DNA from 3 places in the Mediterraneibacter sp. 210702-DFI.5.30 genome. Region 3 is predicted to be linked to each of the others. Evidence: predicted binding sites of a transcription regulator. Region 3 holds the regulator's gene; each other region holds the start of a gene.
What was found. Region 3 encodes Rex, which represses fermentation and respiration genes when NADH is low (regulators of the CRP and FNR family bind a similar motif). Its sites were predicted from a motif close to ATTGTTAANTANTTAACAAT; they were not measured.
Positions count from the first base shown of each region.

Region 1: the regulator Rex is predicted to act here: its motif matches at 1,969-1,988, upstream of gap (type I glyceraldehyde-3-phosphate dehydrogenase).
Region 2: the regulator Rex is predicted to act here: its motif matches at 4,162-4,181, upstream of pckA (phosphoenolpyruvate carboxykinase (ATP)).

Region 1 covers NZ_JAJCME010000014.1:74,405-80,464, forward strand. Annotated here, with positions in the region: gene LI126_RS12780 (phosphoglycerate kinase) at 1-717, opposite strand, end outside; gene gap (type I glyceraldehyde-3-phosphate dehydrogenase) at 873-1,892, opposite strand; gene LI126_RS12790 (histidinol-phosphatase HisJ family protein) at 2,050-2,871, opposite strand; gene mnmA (tRNA 2-thiouridine(34) synthase MnmA) at 2,868-3,944, opposite strand; gene nifU (Fe-S cluster assembly scaffold protein NifU) at 3,944-4,387, opposite strand; gene nifS (cysteine desulfurase NifS) at 4,460-5,650, opposite strand; gene LI126_RS12810 (RrF2 family transcriptional regulator) at 5,726-6,060, opposite strand, start outside.
Region 2 covers NZ_JAJCME010000003.1:272,362-278,421, forward strand. Annotated here, with positions in the region: gene LI126_RS04930 (GNAT family N-acetyltransferase) at 1-429, opposite strand, end outside; gene cbiB (adenosylcobinamide-phosphate synthase CbiB) at 417-1,409, opposite strand; gene LI126_RS04940 (histidine phosphatase family protein) at 1,406-2,020, opposite strand; gene cobS (adenosylcobinamide-GDP ribazoletransferase) at 2,107-2,859, opposite strand; gene cobT (nicotinate-nucleotide--dimethylbenzimidazole phosphoribosyltransferase) at 2,878-3,996, opposite strand; gene pckA (phosphoenolpyruvate carboxykinase (ATP)) at 4,362-5,966, shown strand.
Region 3 covers NZ_JAJCME010000006.1:192,846-198,905, reverse strand. Annotated here, with positions in the region: gene LI126_RS08630 (2-isopropylmalate synthase) at 1-1,837, shown strand, start outside; gene abc-f (ribosomal protection-like ABC-F family protein) at 1,942-3,882, opposite strand; gene LI126_RS08620 (redox-sensing transcriptional repressor Rex) at 4,048-4,683, shown strand; gene LI126_RS08615 (NAD(P)H-hydrate dehydratase) at 4,794-6,060, shown strand, end outside.

The sequences.
Region 1 (6,060 bases), on a different contig from region 3:
TACGCTTCCGCCCTGAGCTTTTGTAAATGTATAGCACATTCCACCACCGATGATGAGTGTATCAACTTTGTCAAGAAGGTTGTTGATTACGGAAATCTTACTGGATACTTTAGATCCTCCAAGAATTGCAACGAATGGTCTTTCCGGATTCTCTACTGCGTTTCCAAGGAAATCGATTTCTTTCTGCATAAGATATCCAACAACTGCTGTGTCAACAAACTGTGTAACACCTACGTTAGAGCAGTGTGCTCTATGAGCTGTTCCGAATGCATCGTTTACAAATACATCACAAAGAGATGCAAGATCTTTGCTGAATGCTTCACCATTCTTTGTCTCTTCTGCTCTGTAACGTGTATTTTCAAGAAGGATAACATCTCCATCTTTCATAGCTTCAACAGCTGCTTTTGCGTTTGGTCCAACTACTTCCGGATCAGCTGCAAATTTAACTTCCTGTCCGAGGAGCTCAGAAAGTCTTACTGCTACTGGTGCAAGTGAAAGCTCCGGCTTTGGCTCTCCCTTCGGTTTTCCAAGGTGGGAGCAAAGGATTACTTTTCCTCCATCAGCGATCAGCTTCTTGATTGTAGGAAGAGCTGCCACGATACGGTTCTCATCTGTAATCTTTCCATCCTGAAGAGGTACGTTGAAATCACATCTTACAAGAACTCTTTTTCCTTTTACATTGATATCATCTACGGATTTTTTATTAAGTGCTGCCATTTTTCATAGCCTCCTGTATTTCTATTTCCTGTCACTTTCACGTGCAGAATCTGTTCTGCACAAAGAAAATGGAGTCCGGTCCTACAATAAGACCGGACCCCATTGTGAGTCAATAATTCAGATAAATCTCTGAGATTCTAATTTCTCAAAAAGAATTAAGCCTCAAGAAGTTTTCCAAAGTATTTGATTGTTCTTACCATCTGGCTTGTGTAAGAGTTCTCGTTGTCATACCATGAAACAACCTGAACCTCTGTTGTACCATCGCCAACTGGAAGAGCCATTGTCTGAGTAGCATCAAACAGTGAACCATATCTCATTCCTACGATATCGCTGGATACGATCTGATCTGTGTTGTATCCGAAGGACTCGTTGGAAGCAGCCTTCATAGCCTCGTTGATCTGATCAACTGTAACTTCTCCGTCAACTACTGCTGTAAGGATTGTTGTAGAACCTGTTGGTGTAGGAACACGCTGAGCAGATCCGATCAGTTTTCCGTTCAGTTCTGGGATAACAAGACCGATTGCCTTAGCAGCACCTGTGCTGTTTGGTACGATGTTAACTGCAGCTGCACGGGATCTTCTAAGATCACCTTTTCTCTGCGGTCCATCAAGTGTCATCTGATCTCCTGTGTAAGCGTGGATTGTACACATGATACCGGACTTGATTGCTGCAAGGTCGTTAAGAGCTTTTGCCATCGGAGCCAGGCAGTTTGTTGTACAAGAAGCTGCGGAGATGATGTTCTCATCTTTTGAAAGTGTCTCGTGGTTTACATTGTAAACGATTGTCGGAAGGTCATTTCCAGCTGGAGCAGAAATAACTACTTTCTTAGCACCTGCATCGATGTGAGCCTGAGCTTTTGCTTTGGATGTGTAGAATCCTGTACACTCCAGAACAACGTCAACACCGATTTCTCCCCAAGGAAGTTCAGCTGCGTTAGCTTTTGCGTAGATCTTGATCTCTTTTCCGTCAACTGTGATGGAATCCTCTCCTGCCTCTACTGTATCTGCAAGAGCGTATGTTCCCTGAGTTGAGTCATATTTTAATAAGTGAGCAAGCATCTTAGGAGATGTAAGGTCGTTGATTGCTACTACCTCATATCCTTCTGCTCCGAACATCTGTCTGAAAGCAAGACGTCCGATACGTCCAAAACCATTAATCGCTACTTTTACTGCCATGATTAATTCCTCCTAAAAGTTTTAAAAAATTTATGACTGTGTCTCCAGCCATGGCGATGAATATAACAATGCGATATTTGTTAAATATTCATCAACTAGATTCATTGTACTAAAACAGAAACAAAAATTCAACCCTTAAATCCATATAATTCGATTTTTATGGAACAATTCTCTTAAATATCGGTTTCCGCCCCTTAAATTCTGCATAATAACTAAAACCACAGCTTATAAGTATCTCGCCAGCCTTGTCAAAGTCAAAAGCGACATGTTCCGGACGGTGTGCATCCGCTCCGATTGTGACAATTTCACCACCAAGCTCCTTGTATCTTCTGATAACATCCGGATGTGGATTCGGGAATCCGAGACCATATTTCATTCCTGCCATATTCATCTCAAGTCCTTTTCCATGACTGATCAGATGCTTTAGTATCTCATCGATCTCGTCTGCATATTTTCTATAAGAATATCCTTCTGCCTGATGTGCGCCATAACGGACAACATAGTCCAAATGTCCCAAACTATCAAAGGAATCTATTTTTTTCAGATTTTCAACTGTCACCTCAAATGCTTCATGATAAGCCTCTTCATCACTTCGTCCTTCAAAAAATCCACGATAATACGGATCCTGTCCATGGATAAGATGTACTGAACCGATCACAAAATCAAACGGATATTTTTCTGTCAGTTCTTTATAATATTCTCCCAGGTGTGGCTGAAGTCCGATCTCTACACCGATTCGGACTTCCAGTTTTTTCTGATATTCTGTTTTTAATTGCGTCAGTCTACTGAAATATTCATCTAGGTCGAACACAAATGCACCCACCGGAAAATCCGGTGTTTCTGGAAAGTCTTTATCAAGATGATCCGTGATGCAGACTGCCTGCATTCCTTTATTCACCGCTGCATCAAGCATGGAGTGCACTGAAGAATCACTGTCTTCTGAAAATCTTGTATGCATATGAGCATCACATGTTATCATAATATTGTGCCGCCTCCTAATACATACTCACCATCATAAAGAACAACTGCCTGTCCCGGTGTCACTGCACGGATTGGTTCATCGAATGTACAGGTAATCTCATCTTCTCCTGTCTTCTCCACGGTACACCAGGCTCCTTTGTGGTTATAACGAATCTTTGCAAACACACGCATCGGTTCTGTAAGATCTTCCACGCTCATAAAATTCAACTCATTGGCACGCAGTGTATGCGTCAATGATTCTTCATACGTTCCGATTACAACTTCATCTGTCTCCGGACGTATCTCCAGTACAAATGCAGGATACCCTAATGCAAGCCCAAGTCCTTTACGCTGTCCTACTGTATAATGAATGATTCCTTTGTGTTTTCCAAGGATCTTCCCATCCGGTGTCACGAAATTTCCCTGACGAATCGGAGCATCTGCGTTTTCTTCAATAAAAGATGCATAGTCTCCATCCGGAACAAAACAGATATCCTGACTATCCGGTTTATTTGCCACCTGCAGTCCGATTTTTTCTGCCATCTCACGGATCTGATCTTTTGAATAATTTCCAACCGGCATCAATGTATGTTCCAGCTGTTCCTGTGTCAGATTATAAAGTGCATAAGTCTGGTCTTTCGCAAGCGTTGCAGATCTGCGGATTGCATATCTTCCGTTCGGGAGCTTATCAATCCTTGCATAATGTCCTGTTGCAATATAATCTGCTCCAATTGAAAGACTTCTCTGCAAAAGAGCTTCCCATTTCACATAGCGGTTACAGGCAATACATGGATTTGGTGTTCTTCCGTTGAGATACTCTTCTGTAAAGTAATCAATAACATTTTTCTGAAATTCCTGTTTAAAGTTCATTACATAATAAGGAATTCCTATAGACGCCGCAACCCGTCTTGCATCATCCACTGCACTGAGCCCGCAGCAGCCTCCATTCTCTTCCTGAACGACGTTGTCTTCATCCTGCCAGATCTGCATCGTCACACCGATCACATCATAGCCCTGCTCTTTTAAAAGCCAGGCTGCCACAGAGGAGTCAACTCCTCCGGACATACCTACAACAACTTTGCCTTTGCTCATTAATATTCCTCTTCCTCTGCTTCTTCACCTTCGTGAATATCTGACTTTGGTTTCTTCAGGCCTTCAATCTTAATCCCATGTTTCTCTGCATAATCCCAGAGTGCTGCATGGATTGCCTCTTCTGCAAGCAGAGAGCAGTGAACTTTTACCGGCGGAAGTCCGTCAAGTGCTTCCATAACTGCTTTGTTCGTTACTTCCATTGCTTCCTGAACACTCTTCCCCTTTACCATCTCAGTAGCCATACTGGATGTTGCAACAGCTGCTCCACATCCGAATGTTTTGAATTTCACATCGCGGATGATCTGGTTGTCATCAATGTCAAGATAGATTCTCATGATATCTCCACATTTTGCATTTCCAACTGTTCCTACACCGCTGGCGTTCTCAATCTCTCCTACATTTCTTGGATGCTGAAAATGATCCATTACTTTCTCTGTATACATAATGTAATTCCTCCATTTTGTTTATCTTTTATTCAAAAATTATTCTGTATTTTCCTTTTAAATCATTCTGACTTATGCATTCTTCTGCTGCTTTTTTATAAAATCTTCGTAGAGCGGTGACATGCTGCGCAGATGGGCAACAATCTCTTTAAGCTGATCTACTGTATAGTCGATATCTTCTTTTGTTGTATCAGCTCCAAGTGTCATACGAAGGGAACCATGTGCGATCTCATGCGGCAGTCCGATTGCAAGAAGGACATGGGATGGATCCAGAGAACCTGATGTGCAGGCGGAACCACTGGAAGCACAGATTCCTTTCATATCCAGCATGATCAGCAAAGATTCTCCTTCAACAAATTGGAAGCTGAAGTTAATGTTATTCGGAACACGTTTCACACGATCTCCATTTAATCTACAATATGGAATCTCATTCTCAATTCTTGCAATTGCATAATCACGAAGTTCTGTCTCATGTTTCATTCTCTGTTCCATGGAAGCCATAGCAAGCTCTACAGCTTTTCCGTATCCTACAATACCCGGAACATTCTCTGTACCTGCACGGCGTTTTCTCTCCTGGGCTCCGCCGTGAATAAATGAACGGATCTTCACTCCTTTTCTGATATAAAGGAATCCGATTCCTTTCGGTCCGTTCAGTTTATGTCCGCTGGAACTGAGCATATCGATATTCATCTCATCTACATTGATCGGTACCTGACCAAACGCCTGGACAGCATCTGTATGGAAAAGTACTCCATGTTTATGTGCAATCTCTCCGATTTCTTTGATTGGCTGAATACTTCCGATCTCATTGTTTGCAAACATTACGCTGACTAGAATTGTATCCGGACGGATCGCTGCTTCAACAGCTTCCGGACTGACAATACCATTTTCATCTACATCCAGATAAGTCACTTCATATCCTCTCTTCTGGAGATATTCTCCTGTATGAAGGATTGCATGATGTTCAATCTTTGTTGTAATGATATGTTTTCCCTTTGATTCATAAGCCTCAGCTGTAGCTTTCAGCGCCCAGTTATCAGATTCAGAACCACCAGCTGTGAAATAAATCTCCTCTGTCTTCGCACCAAGTGCTTTTGCTATGATTTCTCTCTGTTTTGTGATCACTTCTTTATTCGCAGCCGCAAAACCATAAACACTGGATGGGTTGCCAAAATGCTCTGTAAAATATGGGAGCATCGCATCCACAACTTCCGGTGCTGTCTTTGTTGTTGCTGCATTATCAAGATAAATTAATTTTCCCATTACCTGTTACCTCACTTTTATTTTATCTACTTTGTTTTCTTACTGTTTACAAATAATTGTAGACAATGATTCTTTTCAGTTTTTACACTTTGTATAATCCAGATGATTGTCTGTATGTCCAAGACATTTACTTTCTGTCACCAGTTGGTTCAGCCAGATTTCATCTACTGTCTGGTTAATACTATCATTGATTCGTTTCCACACATACTTTGTTACACAGCTGTCCGCACCTTTGCATTCTCCTTCCGGATCAAGTCCGGCGCATTCTACTGGTTCAAGATTTCCTTCCAGTGCACGAAGCACATCTCCTACAGAAATATCTTTCGCTTCCTTTGCTAAGACATATCCACCATTTGCACCTCGGATACTCTTGACAAGTCCTGCTTTTTTCAGCTTCGACATCAATTGTT
Region 2 (6,060 bases), on a different contig from region 3:
TCCAAGATGTGCATGGAACTGTGCGCTGTTCTTTGTCAGATATTCATCTTCAACTTCCGGATATCCAATGCATGCATATAGATTGCAAATGTTCTGAGCGTACAGTACTTTCTCCAGTGCCTCATACAGCTTTTTACCTACTCCGGTTTTCTGCCGGTCTTTTCTTATATAAATTGTTGTTTCCACTGCCCAGTCATATGCTGCACGACCTTTAAATGCCCCCGCACAGCTATATCCAAGAATCTCGCCATTCTGTTCTGCGACCAAATACGGGTACTTTTTCATCGTCTGACGCATTCGATCTTTGAATTCTTCCAGTGACGGAACTTCATATTCAAATGTAATCACTGTATCCGTTACATACGGTGTATAGAGCGCCAGAAGTTCTTCTGCATCTTCCATTTTTGCAAATCGAATCAATAAATCCATAACAATAAACCTCCAAAGACAACCATCATCAGTATCGTTGTCATATACATTAATTTCCCGGCACGAAGAATATCCTCCGGTTCAATCTTACGGATTGCATCGCCGATATAATCCTTTTTATAGACTTTCCCGAAATAAACCGCATCCCCGGCTAACTGTACATCAAGCGCTCCGGCGCATACCGCCTCTGACTGGGCGGAATTCGGACTTGCATGTTTTCTCTTATCACGCAGATAAATCTTCCACGCATTCTCTCCATCCATCCCCGTCAAAAATGCTGCAACAATCATAAACCACGCAGTCAACCTCGCCGGAATGTAATTAAACACATCATCCATCTTTGCCGGTATCCTTCCGAAATACAGATATTTTTCATTTTTGTATCCAAGCATAGAATCCATCGTATTCACTGCCTTGTATAAGAATCCAAGCGGTGCGCCGCCAATCAAAAGAAATAATAACGGAGCCGTCACGCCGTCGGAAGTATTCTCCGCCACAGTCTCTACCGCTGCTTTCGTCACACCTTCTGCTGTAAGGTTCTCTGTGTCTCTTCCGACAATCATGGATACAGCTCTTCTTGCACCAGGCAAGTCGTCTTCTTTTAATTTCTGATAAACCTTCCTACTTTCTCCTACAAGACACCGCGCCGCAAATATCTGGTAACACCAGAAGGTTTCCAAAAGAAACCGTACTGCCGGATGAACCTTTCCTGCAGCAAATAAGAGTACCGCCGGTACAAGAAAGGATAACGAAACTGTCAGAATCCATAAAATCCCTCCTGCCAGAACTTCTCTTTTATTTTTCTTCCTTTGTTCTGATGCAGGAATCCGACTGCACAACAACTTCCGCAATCCTTTTTCCAACACACTGATCAGGTTTCCGATCACGCGTATCGGATGGTACATCCAGACCGGATCTCCGAAAATGCAGTCTAACAAAAATCCTATGATACATGCCAGGATTATCATCTTCCCATTCATTCTATCGCGCCTCCCAGTTTTTGAATTTCATAAAATCTGTGAACGCCGGACTTCCACTCTTCTTCGTCAACAAGCATTCTATATCCTCCGCCATTTTCCACCTGCCAGTGATAAAAATCTTTTTGGTCTTCTGCCAATTGTTCCAGCACAGCCATAATCGTTCCTCCATGAACGACAAAAGCTGCACCTTCTACATTTTCTTTGCATAATCTATCCACCTGACAGAGCATACCTCTCACACAACGTGAACGGAATTCCTTCTGTTCCTCCCCTTCCGGAAATGCAATCGTTCCACCGGAATCCAACCATGCCTGATATTCTTCTCTATCTTTCAGTTCTTCATATGTCTTACCTTCAAAAATACCAAAATCACATTCCTTTAACAATACTTCCTGCGTGATCTGGTTCTTCGGATAAATCAACTCTGCCGTTTGAATACATCTCTTCATTGGGCTGACAATCACTTGCTGTACCTTTGGATAGCTATCTATTTTATATTTCTGTTTAAAGTTCAGTACTTCCTGTTCTGACAGTTCTTCATCTGTACTTCCAATATATTGTCTCTTTTCATTGCCCGGTGTCTTCAGATGCCGGATCAAAATAAGCTCCATAAATCACTCCAAAAAAATCTATTTTATTTCATTTTCATTTCTATAATAAAGCATCTATCATAAAACATTTATATGCAATAACATTTCTAGAATAATGCAAGCACTGCCAGCATAAACAGCTCACACAACTGCAGGAAGTATCCGGCAAGATCACCTGTAATTCCACCAAACTGTTTTCTGCTAAACTGATAATAGTAAAAGAAAACAGCAAGTCCGACAACTGCTGCTGCCGCTCCGCATACTCCTGCTGTCAGATAGAATCCGACTCCTGCTGCCACTAGCCATAGGATCAATACGATCCTTACATTTCTCTTCTGTGCACCATCCTGAAAAGTCCGAAGCAGCCCACTGTTCTTCGCTGCCTGAAATGTCACAACAGAAATTCCACTCAATGAACGTGAAAACACGAACACGAGTGCTGTTGCAAATAAACGTTCTGTTCGCATTTCACTAAAAATCCCCGCACACAAAAGGAAGTAACAACAAAGACTGATGATCGCAAATGCTCCCGTATGAGGATCCTTCAGAATCTCCAGTTTCTTCTCCCGGTCTCCATAAGAACTTTTTGCGTCCATTGTATCTGCGAATCCATCCAGATGAATTCCTCCTGTTATAAAAACCGGAATCAAAGTCAGTACAACTGCATGAAAGAAAGTTCCTTCTCCCTTCCATACTGTGATCAGGTTCCCGGCAACTATTTCCAATACTCCAATTATAACTCCGACCAATGGGAAAAAGCACATCGCATATCTCATATTTTTTTCATTCCAGTCAACCCGCGGCATCGGAATCTTAGAATACATAGCGATTGCAATGATCATTGCGTTCAATAACCACATTTTTCTTACTCCTCATCTTCACTTAAGTTCTTCATACTGCTCTACTTTAATCTCTTCAAAAGTACTCATCTTCCGATAAACATTCACACCCATCTCAAGAAGTGGAATTGCTGCAACTGCACCACTACCTTCTCCAAGAGACATCTTCGCATCAATCAGATATGGAAGTTTCAGCTCTTCTAAGACCATTCGCCCCGCCGGCTCTCCGGAGCAATGTGATGCCAGGATATAATCCGCCGTCTCAGGAACCATACGCACTGCGCACAATGCCGCTGCAGAAGAGATGAACCCATCGATCAGAACCGGAATATGATAGATCGCACCTCCGAGAAATGCACCTGCCATTCCGGCAATATCAAGCCCTCCGACTTTGGACAAGACATCTAAAATATCTTCCTTGTCCGGCTGATGCTTTTCAATTGCTCTCTCAATTGCACGAATCTTTCTATTCAGCCCTTCTGAACTAAGGCCTGCGCCTCTCCCTGTCACATTTTCTACACTTTCATCAAGCAGAACGGACACAACAGCACTGCTGGTCGTTGTATTTCCAATCCCCATCTCACCGGTTGCGATCAGATCATACCCTTGTTCTGCCAGCTCTTTGACCTTTCGTATGCCAATAAGAACGGCTTGTGCAGCCTGTTCTCTTGACATTGCAGGTTCCATCGCCATATTCTTTGTTCCGTACATCACTTTGTCTTCCGGATCTGTCACCGACGGAACATCTGTCACCATTCCGATATCGATTGGAAATAAGTCCACTCCGGCGGTCTCTGCCATAATACATACGCTCGTCGCACATTTTGTAAAATTATCCGCAACGATTGCTGTCACTTCCTGTCCGGTCTGGGTCACTCCCTCTGAAACAACTCCATTATCCGCACAAAAGATCAGTAATCCTTTCTTTTTAATCTCAAAATCTGCTTCTCTTCGGATTCCTGCCATCCGGATCACGGCATCTTCCAGTTTTCCTAAGCTGAACAGTGGTTTTGCAACTGTTTTCCATCGTCTTTTTGCCTGTTCTTCATAGGATTTCTCCACCGGTTTTATCATTTTGAATTTTTCAATCAATAATCTTTCATTTTCTTTCATCGACATCTTTTCATTTTTTGTCGTTTTTCTTTCATCATCTACCATTGTTATGTCTGCTTTTCTTATTATTTTCTTCTGATCTATAGTTTGTCTTTCTAACTTCACAAGCCAGTTTTTTTCGCATTTTCTGGCATCATTCTCCTATTTTATCATAATTTTTTTCATTCTGATATATAAAAAAGCAACGGAATCTGTCATATTTTCCTTGTAATTTTTCATTTTTTGACATTTTTCTTTTTTCTTCTTGCATTTTTAATATGAAATCTTTCATTTTTCCCAGTTCTTTGTTAAAAAATTTACGGGATTTTTATTGATTTTCTTCACATAATATGTATAATTAAAAAAGGATATGAAAAGCTTGCATGAGCAGCATTTTATTCTATCATTAGAAAGAAAGAGGTATATGTAAGATGGCAAAAATTGATTTAAGTAAGTATGGCATTACTGGAACAACAGAAGTCGTATACAACCCTTCCTACGAATTATTATTCGAAGAAGAGACAAAACCGGAACTTGAAGGTTTTGAAAAAGGACAGGAAAGTGAACTCGGTGCTGTCAATGTTATGACAGGTGTTTACACAGGACGTTCTCCTAAAGATAAATTCATCGTTATGGATGAGAACTCCAAAGATACAGTTTGGTGGACATCTGATGAATACAAGAACGACAACCACCCAGCTACAGAAGAAGCTTGGGCAGCTGTTAAAGATATCGCAATCAAAGAGCTCTCTAACAAGAGACTTTTCGTTGTAGATGCATTCTGCGGTGCTAACAAAGATACTCGTATGGCAATCCGTTTTATCGTTGAAGTAGCTTGGCAGGCACATTTCGTAACAAATATGTTCATTCAGCCAACAGAGGAAGAACTTGAGAACTTCGAGCCAGATTTCGTTGTTTACAATGCTTCCAAAGCTAAAGTTGAGAACTACAAAGAGCTCGGACTTAACTCTGAGACAGCTGTACTTTTCAACATCACAAGCAAAGAGCAGGTTATCGTTAACACATGGTACGGCGGAGAGATGAAGAAAGGTATGTTCTCTATGATGAACTACTTCCTTCCACTTAAGGGAATTGCTTCCATGCACTGCTCAGCTAACACAGACCTCAACGGAGAGAACACAGCAATCTTCTTCGGTCTTTCAGGAACAGGTAAGACAACACTTTCCACAGATCCTAAGAGACTCCTCATCGGTGATGACGAGCACGGTTGGGATGACAACGGAGTATTCAACTTCGAGGGCGGATGCTACGCTAAGGTTATCAACCTTGACAAAGAGTCTGAGCCAGACATCTACAACGCAATCGTTCGTGACGCTCTTCTTGAGAACGTTACACTTGATGAGAACGGAAAGATCGACTTTGCCGACAAGAGCGTAACAGAGAACACTCGTGTATCTTACCCGATCAACCACATTAAGAACATCGTTCGTCCAGTATCTTCTGCACCGGCAGCTAAGAATGTAATCTTCCTGTCTGCAGACGCTTTCGGAGTACTTCCTCCGGTATCTATCCTGACAGAGGATCAGACACAGTACTACTTCCTGTCTGGATTTACAGCAAAACTTGCTGGTACAGAGCGTGGAATTACAGAGCCTACACCAACATTCTCAGCTTGCTTCGGACAGGCATTCCTTGAACTGCATCCTACAAAATATGCAGAGGAACTTGTTAAGAAGATGGAAGTTAGCGGAGCTAAGGCTTACCTTGTTAACACAGGATGGAACGGAACAGGAAAACGTATCTCCATTAAAGATACTCGTGGAATCATCGACGCTATCCTTAACGGAGCAATCAACAAAGCTCCTACAAAGACAATCCCATACTTCAACTTCGAAGTACCTACAGAGCTTGAGGGTGTTGACACAGGAATCCTTGATCCTCGTGACACATACGCTGACGCTGCTGAGTGGGATGTTAAGGCAAAAGACCTTGCTCAGAGATTCATCAAGAACTTCGTTAAATACGAAGGAAATGAAGCTGGTAAAGCACTTGTTGCTGCAGGTCCTCAGCTGTAAGATTGTTCTTGTATTCCAAAATTCTGGGATTGATAGAATAAATATATAAAAAAGCTGTGAAAGATGAAATTGCTTATCTTTCACAGCTTTTTTA
Region 3 (6,060 bases):
GGATGAAAAGTTGGAATTCTTCCAGTTGCTTGTGGATGTAGGATTCAAGATGATCGAAGTTGGATTCCCGGCTGCGTCTGAGACGGAATATCAGTTTTTAAGAACATTGATCGAGCAGAACATGATTCCGGATGACGTTACGATCCAGGTTCTGACACAGGCAAGAGAGCATATTATCAGAAAAACATTTGACGCTGTCAAAGGTGCTCCACATGCTATTATCCATGTATATAATTCAACATCTGTTGCACAAAGAGAACAGGTATTTAAGAAAGATAAAGAGCAGGTAAAACAGATTGCAATTGACGGTGCAAAGCTTTTGAAAGAGTTAGCAGAAGAAACAGATGGAAACTTTACATTCCAGTACAGTCCGGAAAGTTTTCAGGGAACAGAAGTTGACTATGCATTAGAAGTCTGCAACGCAGTCCTTGAGATCTGGCAGCCAACAGCTGATAACAAAGCGATCATCAACCTGCCTACAACAGTGGAAAATGCTATGCCTCATGTATTCGCAAGTCAGGTAGAGTATTTTAACAAGCATCTGCGCGACAGAGAGAATGTAATTCTTTCTCTGCATCCGCACAATGACAGAGGATCAGGAGTTTCAGATGCTGAGCTTGGAATCCTTGCCGGTGCTGATAAAATCGAAGGAACATTGTTCGGAAACGGAGAAAGAACAGGTAACGTAGATATTATTACACTTGCAATGAATATGTTTTCTCAGGGTGTGAATCCGGAACTTGATTTCTCTAATATGAGTGACATTTGTGAAATCTATGAACGCGTGACAAGAATGAAAGTTTCTCCGCGCCAGCCATATGCAGGAGATCTTGTATTTACAGCATTCTCCGGTTCACATCAGGATGCGATCGCGAAAGGTATGACCTGGAGAGAGGAGCATGACTGTCAGACATGGACTGTTCCATATCTCCCGATCGATCCACAGGATGTTGGCAGAAGATACGATTCCGATGTAATTCGTATTAACAGCCAGTCAGGAAAGGGTGGCGTAAACTATATCCTGAAGCAGAGCTTTGGAATCAGCTTACCGGAAAAGATGAGAGAAGAAGTCGGATATCTTGTAAAAGATGTTTCCGACAAGGCTCACGAAGAACTTACACCAGACAATGTATATCATATCTTTGAAGACCATTACATCAATGCGAAACCAATTTTCAGTGTTGATGAATGCCACTTTAAACAAGAAGATGGAATTGTCGCAGAAGCAACGATTCACCACAATGGAAGCAACCGCAAGATCACAGGTGTTGGAAACGGACGTCTGGATGCTGTCAGCAATGCGATCAAGCATTATTTTGATATCGAATTTGAACTTGCATTTTACGAGGAGCATTCTTTGACAAAAGGATCTTCTTCCAGAGCTGTTGCTTATGTCGGTGTTATTTCCAACAAGAAGCGTTACTGGGGTGTCGGAGTTGATGCCGATATTATCAAAGCATCTATTGAAGCACTCGTTGTTGCAGTGAATAAATTGGATAGCGTACAGAGATCCCAGACATGCAAGGATGAAAGATTATTAGATATTACAAATTATATTTACGCAAATTATAAAGAAGTTACATTGGACGATCTTGCTGAGAAGTTCTTCCTTTCAAAACCATATTTGTCAAAATATATTAAAGAAAAATCAGGAATGACATTCGGAGATATTCTGAAAGAAATCCGTATGAAAAAGGCAAGAGCAATGCTTAAGAGCAGCAGTGCAACTGTAGAAAGTATTGCAGAATCTGTGGGATATCAGAATGTAGAGCATTTTAACAGAACATTTAAAAAACTGTATAATATCACACCGGTACAGTATAGAAACAAACCTTGATCCCAATTCGAGTTTGACTAAATTTGAAAATGTAATCTTAAAACAAATCGCCTGACAGTTACCATAAATAGTAGCTGTCAGGCGATTACTGTTATGCAGATTCATTATTCTGCTAATTCTTCCCACAATTCATACAATTCTTCTAATCTTGCTTCATTTGCAGCGCGTTCTGTTGAAAGTTTCTGGCACTCAATAGAGTTCGAATAAACTTCCTCTTTCGTCAGTTCCTCGTCAATCTCTGTGTTGCGATCTTCAAGTTTTGCAATTTCTTCCTCTGTTTTCTTCAACTCATTTTTCCGTTTACGTTCACGTGCCTGCTGTTCCTTCTGTTCCTGCCAGCTTAATTTTGAATCCGAAGCAGGAGTGGATGCAGCAGAATTGCCTGAATTGGATACATTTTCTGCATTTGTTTCATTTCCAGAAGCATAAGCAAGTGTCAGTGCTTCTTTTTTCTCCAGATAATAATCGTAGTTTCCGATGTAATTAACAAATGTCTGATTCACCAGTTCAAGGATCCGGGAGGCGGTCTGATTGATAAAATAACGGTCATGGGATACATAAAGTATCGTTCCGCTGTAGTTATTTAATGCTTCTTCCAGAATTTCTTTGGAAGTAATATCCAGATGGTTGGTTGGCTCATCAAGGATTAGAAAATTTGCTTCCGAAAGCATAAGTTTGGCAAGTGATACGCGGCCTTTTTCTCCACCGCTTAACGTATGAATTTCTTTGAACACTTCATCTCCGGTAAACTGGAATGCAGCGAGTGTATTTCTGATCTGTGTATTGGTAAGATCAGGATAGTCATCAGAAATCTCATCAAAAATGGTCTTATCATCATGAAGTACGTGATGTTCCTGGTCGTAATAACCAATCGTCACTTTGGATCCAAGTGTGAATTCGCCCTGATCCGCTGCGATAACCTGATTAATGATCTTTAAAAGTGTTGTCTTTCCGGTTCCGTTATCACCAATCACAGCGACATGTTCGCCACGTTTGATTTCAAAACTGATATCACTGAAGAGAACCTGACTGTCAAATTGCTTTGAGAGATGTTCCACTGTAAGAACATCATTTCCGCTGATCTGCGATGGTTCCAGCGTAAAATGCATTTCTTTCGTACTGTCAACCGGTTTGTCCAATGGCGTAATCCTGTCAAGCATTTTCTCACGACTCTCTGCACGTTTGATTGATTTTTCACGATTGAAAGACTTTAATTTATCAATAACAGCCTGCTGATGTTTGATCTCACGCTGCTGATTCATGTATTCTTTCAGCTGTGCATCTCGGATCTGCTGTTTTTTCATTGCATAATCTTTATAATTTCCAAGGTACATGCGAACCTGTGCATTGTCAATCTCAACAACTTTTGTGACAACACGATTCAGGAAATAACGGTCATGGGAGACGATAAATACCGCTCCGGAATAATTGATCAGATATGTTTCCAGCCAGGCAATGGAATTCAGATCCAGGTGGTTTGTCGGCTCATCAAGCAGGAGGATATCCGGACTTGTAAGCAGTAATTTTCCGAGAGAAACACGGGTCTTCTGACCTCCTGAAAGTGTATCTGTCTGTTTATTAAAATCGTCTTCCGTAAACCCAAGTCCCTTTAATACACCTGTAATCTCACTTTCACAGGCATAACCGTTTCTTGCATCAAATTCAGACTGTAGACGATTGTAGGTCTCCAGGCGGCTCTGCAATTCCTCACCCTCCAGATGCTTCAGTTCATGTTCAATGGAACGAATCTGAGCTTCCATTGCAAAAATATCCGCCTTTGCACTTTTTACTTCCTCATAAATGGTATTTCCGGATTTTAAATCCTGACGCTGCGCAAGATAACCGAGTGTCTTTCCTTTCGCGAGAATAACATCTCCACCATCAAGAGGTTCTTCTCCGATGATCATCTTAAGGATTGTTGATTTCCCGGCGCCGTTCACACCGACAAGAGCAGCTTTCTCACGATCTTCAATATGAAAGGAGCCGTCTCGTACAATTTCGCGTTCCCCAAACGCTTTTTCTATATTGTGACATGCGAGTATCATATATTTTCACCTCGTTTTTTGACTTCTAACATTATCATTATATAGAAAAATGTCGAAAATACAAGGAAAATATATGGATTTTAAAGGTTTTTGCAAAACAAAAGTTTGACAGAACTTTAACTCTTTTATATAATAAAGAGTAGTTTAAGAGTGGAGGGCTAAAAATTGGAACAAAGAAAGATATCACGCGCAGTCATTTCCAGACTTCCGAGGTACTACAGATATCTGGGAGATCTGCTGGAGGCTGGCGTAGAGAGAATTTCATCCAGTGACTTGAGTAAGAAGATGCATGTAACGGCTTCACAGATACGTCAGGATCTGAATAATTTCGGTGGATTCGGCCAGCAGGGGTACGGATACAATGTGAAATATCTTTATACAGAGATTGGAAAGATCTTAGGATTGGATAGATGTCATAATTTTATTATCATTGGTGCCGGTAATTTAGGACAGGCACTGGCAAACTATGCTTCCTTCGAAAGAAGCGGATTTATTCTGAAAAGTCTTTTCGATGTGAATCCTCGACTGGAAGGCGTAACGATCAGGGGGATTCCTGTGCGTATGGTTGATGAACTGGAAGATTTTCTTAAGAATAATGACATTGAAATTGCTGCACTGACACTTCCAAAATCAAAAGCAATTGAAGTGGCTGATATTCTGGTAGATAACGGTGTGAAGGGAATTTGGAATTTTGCACATACAGACCTTTCCCTTCCAAAGGATGTGGTCGTTGAGAACGTACATTTATCTGACACACTGATGAAGTTATCTTACAACCTTTGTCAGCAGGATAAAGAATAGAATCTAGCAAAGCTGCAAGGATGCTGTGGGACCAACTGACAAAAGGAGGTTTCGCAGCATCTGTTCATGTTAAAAGGAATTAATAATGTTAGAAAGGTCAGGCGATAAGCATGAGATATCTTCCAAATGGGAAGCAGATGAGTGAAGCTGATGCACACACAATTCATGAAATTGGGATTCCATCCCTTGTACTTATGGAACGTGCAGCACTTCAGATTGTCGAGACAATGCATAAGAAAAATATTTCCACAGAAAAAAGTCTGATTGTTTGTGGAAGCGGCAACAATGGTGGCGACGGATTTGCAGTAGCAAGGCTCTTAACCGAACAGGGAAAGCATGCAGATGTACTATTTGCAGGGAAAGAAGCTTCTTTAAGTGAAGAATGTCGATGTCAGAAACAGATTGTAGAAAATATGGGGATTTCTGTATTCACAGAATTCCCGGATGAAGAATATACTGTAATAATTGATGCTGTATTTGGTGTTGGACTCTGCCGTGAAATCACAGAACATTATAAAGATGTGATTGACTGGATGAATCTTCAGGATGCAGAAAAAGTTGCTGTTGATATTCCATCCGGAATCTGTGCTGCAACAGGAAAGATTCTTGGGACAGCATTTCGAGCCGACCTTACAGTATGTATGGCATGTGTAAAATTAGGCTGTGAGCTTTTCCCTGGCAAGTCGTATGCAGGAGAGAGCATTCCGGTTGCGATTGGAATTGATCCGAAATATTTTTCGAATCGCCTGGATGTTTGTTATACCTTTGACAAAAATGATCTTGAAAAACTTCTTCCTTCGAGAATGATGAATTCGCACAAGGGAAGTTATGGAAAAGTTCTTATGATCACCGGAAGTCCCGGGATGGCTGGTGCTGCATTTCTTTCTGCCTGTGCTGCCTATACAGTTGGTGCCGGTCTAGTACAGATTTATACAGCAAGTGAAAACCGTCTGGCACTGCAGGAACTTCTTCCGGAGGCAATCATATCCTGCTATGATTCTTATGATGACAGTCAACTGTCTCATCTTCTTGACTGGGCTGATGTGGTTTGTATTGGCTGTGGACTTGGAATGGGACAGATTTCCGAAAAGATATTGAAAAATGTATTGAAAAATGTATCTTGTCCATGTGTCATAGATGCCGATGGACTTAATTTACTGAGCAGGAATATAGAGTTATTAAATCAATGTTGTGCACCTGTGATTTTAACTCCACATATGAAAGAAATGTCAAGGCTGACCGGATGGAGTATTGATACGATCATGGAAGATCGCTTCCAGGCACTTGATCAGATCATAAAACAATCCGGACCGGATACAAAATCATCCATAATCTGTGTGTTAAAAGACAGTCGTACTGTTGTCGCACAGACAAATC